Pseudolabrys taiwanensis: one gene and its partner. The protein of the gene in region 1 binds, or shares a complex with, the protein of each later gene. Links are inferred from orthologs where the notes say so. Each region holds a gene or a part of one and is shown on either strand. Other genes may lie near its edges.

What was found. The genes of interacting proteins can lie anywhere in the genome.
Region 2: the proteins of ccmE (region 1) and ccmB are in contact, whole or in part, in a solved structure (PDB 8CE8), measured with the Escherichia coli proteins. The link is inferred for Pseudolabrys taiwanensis from one-to-one orthologs.

What each region holds. Positions count from the first base shown.
Region 1 is NZ_CP031417.1:2,066,791-2,069,567, forward strand. Bases 27-2,732 are described here. They hold ccmE (cytochrome c maturation protein CcmE), read right to left. Parts: upstream 1,759-2,732; coding sequence 1,294-1,758; downstream 27-1,293. Other genes in these bases: DW352_RS09900 (heme lyase CcmF/NrfE family subunit), read right to left, coding at 27-1,297; ccmI (c-type cytochrome biogenesis protein CcmI), read right to left, coding at 1,772-2,732. Outside these bases: more of DW352_RS09900, read right to left, coding at 1-26; more of ccmI, read right to left, coding at 2,733-2,777. UniProt on the Escherichia coli protein: Heme chaperone required for the biogenesis of c-type cytochromes. Transiently binds heme delivered by CcmC and transfers the heme to apo-cytochromes in a process facilitated by CcmF and CcmH.
Region 2 is NZ_CP031417.1:4,191,187-4,194,021, reverse strand. The notes cover bases 43-2,806. They hold ccmB (heme exporter protein CcmB), read left to right. Parts: upstream 43-972; coding sequence 973-1,641; downstream 1,642-2,806. Other genes in these bases: DW352_RS19940 (DsbE family thiol:disulfide interchange protein), read left to right, coding at 2,655-2,806; ccmD (heme exporter protein CcmD), read left to right, coding at 2,485-2,658; DW352_RS19950 (heme ABC transporter permease), read left to right, coding at 1,689-2,429; ccmA (heme ABC exporter ATP-binding protein CcmA), read left to right, coding at 172-777. In the rest of the region: more of DW352_RS19940, read left to right, coding at 2,807-2,835. UniProt on the Escherichia coli protein: Required for the export of heme to the periplasm for the biogenesis of c-type cytochromes.

The sequences.
Region 1 (2,777 bases):
GCGCCACGCCGAAGGCGGCCACCAGCCGCTGCGCCGCGCCGTAGACGTCGCCACGCTTCCAGGCGAGCAACGGCCCGAACGGCATGGCGATGAGCAACGGCACGAACAGCGGCGCGAAGGTCAGGTTGAAGAACGGCGCGCCAACCGAGATTTTCTCACCGGTGAGCGCCTCGAGCGCGAGCGGATAAAGCGTGCCGACGAAGACGGTGAGGCACGCCGTGGTCAGGAAGAGATTGTTGAAGACCAGCGCGCCTTCGCGCGAAATCGGCGCAAACAGGCCGCCTTGCTTGAGCAGCGGCGCGCGCCAGGCAAACAAGGTCAGCCCGCCGCCGATGAAGAAAACGAGAATGGCGAGGATGAACACGCCGCGCGAGGGATCGTTGGCAAAGGTGTGCACCGACGTGAGCACGCCCGAACGCACCAGGAAGGTGCCGATCAGCGACAGCGAGAAGGCGAGGATGGCGAGCAGCAGCGTCCAGATCTTCAGCGCGTTGCGCTTTTCCATCACCACCGCGGAGTGCAGCAGCGCGGTGCCGGCGAGCCAGGGCATCAGCGATGCGTTCTCCACCGGATCCCAGAACCAGTAGCCGCCCCAGCCGAGTTCGTAATAGGCCCAGTACGACCCCATGGCGATGCCGACGGTAAGCGCCATCCACGCGGCAAGCGTCCACGGCCGCACCCAGCGCGCCCAGGCGGCGTCGATGCGGCCTTCGATCAGCGCCGCGATGGCGAACGAAAAGGCGATCGAGAAGCCGACATAGCCGAGATAGAGCAGCGGCGGATGGATGGCGAGGCCGGGGTCCTGCAGGATCGGATTGAGATCGCGGCCCTCGAACGGCGCCTGCGGCAAACGCAGGAACGGGTTCGAGGTGAGCAGGATGAAGAGATAGAACGACGTGGCAATCCAGGACTGCACCGCCAGCACCAGCGCCTTCAAGCGCACCGGCAGATTGCCGCCGAACGCCGCAACGCCGGCGCCGAACAGCGACAGGATCAGCACCCACAGCAGCATCGAGCCTTCGTGGTTGCCCCACACGCTCGTGAATTTGTAGACGAGCGGCATCATCGAGTGTGAGTTCTCGAAGACGTTCGCCACCGAGAAGTCCGACGTGACGTAACAGGCGGTCAGCGCGCCGAACGAGACGGCAACGAACACGAACTGCGCCAGTGCGGTCGACGTCGCCAGCCGCATCAGCGTCGCATCGCGATAGAGCGCGCCGATCAGCGGCACGAAGGCTTGCACCACCGCCAGCGCCAGCGCCAGCACCAGTGCGTAATGGCCGAGTTCGGGGATCATTGCGTCGTACTCGCCGGCATGTGGCCCTCGCCTTCGTTCCAGCGGCCGCTTTTCTTCAATGCGTCGACCACCTCGCGCGGCATATAGCGCTCGTCGTGCTTGGCGAGCACCGTGTCGGCGACAATCGTGCCATCCGGCTCGAGCTTGCCTTCCGCCACCACGCCCTGCCCTTCGCGGAACAGGTCGGGCACGATGCCCTGATAGCGCACGGTAACGTCGTGATTGCCGTCCGTCACCGCAAAGCGGATGCGCAGGTCGCTTCCGCGTTCGAGGCTTCCCGGCTTCACCAACCCACCGATGCGCATGCGGGTTCCGGGCGAGGGATGCTTCTCGGCGATGTCGGTCGGCGAGTTGAAGAACACGATGGAGTCGCTCAGCGAGAACAGGACGAGCGCGAGCGCGAGCGCCAACACGCCGACGCTCCCACCGATCAGAACCAACCGCCTTTGCTTGCGCGTCATGGTGCGGTCCCGTTCACCCTTCGAGTCCCATTTCCTTGATCGTATCCTCGATGCGCTTGAGCTTCTCCGGATCGCTGGCAAAGGCGCGCTTGGCGTCGCCCGCCGCGGCCTGCGCCTTGTCGCGTTCACCGAGCACGATGTAAGCGCGCATCAGCCGCTGCCACCCGTCGATATCGTCGCCGTTCTGCTTCAGGCGATCGGCAAGGCGCGCGACCATGCCACGCACCATCTCGCCGCGATCCTGCTCGTTCATGCCCGCGGCCGCATTGATGTCGGCGGTGCTCGGACCGGGCGCGGTTGCCGGCGCCGAGCCGCCCACGCGCGCGAGTGCCTCGCGCACCATCGCCGTCCAAGGCGCATCGGCCGGCGCGCCGTCGAGCATGCCGCGCCAGATCGACGCCGCCTTCGTTTTGTCGCCATCCTGCTCGGCGGCGATGCCGAGAAAGAACCGCGCCTTCAAATCGTTGCTGTCCAGCTTCAGCGCTTGGTCGAACGCGGCCTTGGCCTCTTCCGTCACAATGCCGTTCGAGGCCGCGGCCAGCGCTTCGCCGAGATCGGATTGGCGCTGCGCGCTGTCACCCGCCAGCGCGATCACCTTGCGCCGCGCAGTCACCGCATCGGCAAAGCGGCCGAGCCGCATATAGACTGGGGCCAGCACCTCGTAGCCGCGCGCGTCGTTCGGATTGCGCTCGAGATGCGCTTCGACCTGCGACACCATGCTGGCGATGGAGCGGCTCTGGTTCGCCTGTTGCGCCATGCGCTCGGCGAGCGGCGCGCCCGGAATCTGCGGCGACCCGAGAGACAGATAAAACGCCGCGGCCCCCAGCGGCAGGAGCACGAGCGCCGCGACGGCCGTGGCACGCCGCCGCCAGAGCGGCGCCGTTCCGGTCACGGCCGGTTCCATGTCGGCCGCATCGGCTGCGGCAATCAGCCGCCGCGACACCTCGACCTTGGCAGCCTCGGCTTCGCGCTCGCCGATCAGGCCGGCGGCCCGGTCGCGGGCGATCTCGTCGAGTTGA
Region 2 (2,835 bases), 2.1 Mb from region 1 along the record:
CGGCCAAGACTTGCGATCGAAGTCCGATTTCGTGACGGCGCAGGTGCGGGCTTATAAGGTCTTTTCGCGCCGGGCGCCATATTTACTGGAACGGTTCTCAAAGATGCGCAGAAATTTGCGGCTTCCGCACAATGCTGATCTGCGTACGGCGCTTACGGCGCGGCCGACCTGATGCAGCTTCGCGCCGAGAACCTGGCCTGCAGCCGCGGCGGCCGCACGGTATTCACAGGCTTGAGCTTCGCGCTCGGCGGCGGCGAGGCCCTGCTGGTGACCGGCCGCAACGGTGCCGGCAAGTCGTCTTTGCTGCGCATGATCGCCGGCCTCGTCCGAATCGCGGACGGGCGCCTGAGCCTCGACGGCGGCGCGGACGACGCGAGTATCGCCGAGCAGACGCATTACCTCGGGCATCATGACGCACTGAAGCCGTCGCTGTCGGTGGCGGAAAATCTGTCGTTCTGGACCACTTTCCTCGGCGGCGGGCACGGCGGCGTCGGACCGGCGCTCGAAGCCGTCGGCCTGGCTCCCCTGGCGGGTCTGCCAGCGGCCTACCTCTCCGCCGGCCAGCGGCGCCGTTTGTCCATCGCCCGGCTGCTGGCGGCGAAGCGGCCGATCTGGCTGCTGGACGAGCCGACCTCGGCGCTCGACACCGCGTCGCAAACACGGCTGGCCGAGCTGATGCAGGACCATCTCGCCGGCGGTGGACTCATTGTCGCAGCGACCCACGGGCCCATCGGCCTCCGAGATCCGCGCGAGATGCGATTGGGGCCGGCGATATGATCCTCGACGAAGCAGCCACCTGCCGCAGCATGGTCCCCTCCCCCTTGCGGGGAGGGGTCAGGGGTGGGGGTCCTTCGGGCCGAGCACAGTTCGTCCACGGCTACCCCCCTCCCCAACCCTCCCCCACTAGGGGAGAGGGCGCGCGTCGTGCGTGGGGCAATCAGCCATGACCACATTTTTGACCCGGAGACGCGCGTGAACGCGCTTTTGGCCCTGCTCCTGCGCGACATGCGCCTGTCGATCCGCGTCGGCGGTGGCGCGCTGATGGGCGCGCTGTTCTTCCTCATCGTCGTGGTGATGATGCCGTTCGCCGTCGGCCCCGACCTCAATCTGCTCGCCCGCATCGGCCCGGCCATCCTCTGGCTCGGCGCGCTGCTCGCCAGCCTGCTGGCGCTCGACCGGCTTTTTGCGGTGGATCATGAGGACGGCTCGCTCGACCTTCTAATGATGGGCGCCATGCCGCTCGAACTCGCCGTTCTCGCCAAAGCCATCGCTCACTGGCTGACCACCGGGCTGCCGCTGGTGATCATCGCGCCGGTGCTGGGCCTCATGCTGAATGTCGAGCTGAAAGCCATGGGCGTCGTCGCGCTCACTTTGCTCGCCGGCACGCCGGCGCTCACCTTCATCGGGCTGATCGGCGCCGCCCTCTCGGTCGCGCTTCGCCGCGGCGGCCTGTTGCTGGCGGTGCTGGTGCTGCCGCTGACCATCCCCGTCCTGATCTTCGGCGTAGCGGCGGCCAATGCCGCCATCGTCGGCCCGGCCCCGTTCGGCCCGCCTTTCACCATTCTTTGCGCGCTATCGCTCGGCAGTCTCGTGCTCGGTCCGGTCGCGGCAGCGGCGGCGCTCCGACACGGGCTGGAGTAAGACATGGCCGCATTGCCCGCGATCCCGCACACGACTAGATAGCCGCCATGGCCCTGATCGACTTCGCCAATCCGACGCGTTTCCTGCGGCTCGTGAACGCCGTCCTGCCCTGGCTCGCGGCGGCGACCGCGATCCTGTTCGCCATTGGCCTCTACCGCGCGATCGGTGCGCCTGACGACTATCAGCAGGGCGCCACCGTGAAGATCATGTTCCTGCATGTTCCGGCGGCGTGGCTTGGCATGATGGGCTGGGGCCTGATGAGCGTCGCTGCGCTCGGCACTTTGGTCTGGCGTCATCCGCTCGCCGACGTCGCCGGCAAGGCCGCCGCCCCGATCGGCGCCGCGTTCACCTTCATCTGCCTCGTTACCGGCTCGCTGTGGGGCCGGCCGACCTGGGGAACCTATTGGGTGTGGGACGCGCGCCTCACCTCGATGCTGGTGCTGCTGCTGCTCTATCTCGGCGTACTTGCGCTCTATTGGACGGCCGAAGATCCCGGCCGCGGCGCGCGCGCCGCAGCGATCCTGTCGCTGGTCGGGGCGGTCAACCTGCCCATCATCAAGTTCTCCGTCGACTGGTGGAACACGCTGCACCAGCCGGCTTCGATCCTGCGCATCGGCGGCTCGGCCATCGATCCGTCGATCCTGACGCCGCTGCTGATCATGGCGGCCGCGTTTACTTGTTTGTTCTTCACGCTGCATCTTGCCGTCATGCGCAACGAGATCCTACGGCGACGCGTGCGCACCATGCAGCTCATGGAAGCGCAGCGCTTCGCGGAGGCCGGCGCATGATCCCGAAAAGGGGGAACCGGTTTTCGGACGAGGTCATGCGCGAAGGAAAAAGCGCATGAGCCTCGGGCCGCATGCCGACTTCATCATCGCTTCCTATGCGCTGACCGCCTTCGTGATCGCGGCGATGGTTGCCTGGGTCGTTCTCGATTACAGCGCGCAGCGCCGCGTGCTCGGCGAACTCGAGGAGCGCGGGGTCGGGCGCCGCGCACGGAACGAGGGCCAGTCGTGAGCACCGAAGCCGAACAGACGTCCCCGAGCCGCCGCGGCATCCTCGTGCTGCTGCCGCTTATCGTCTTTCTCGCGCTGGCCGGACTGTTCTTTTTCCGTCTCGGCAGCGGCGATCCCTCGCGCATTCCCTCCGCGTTGATCGGCCATCCCGCGCCGAAAACTGAACTACCGCCGCTTG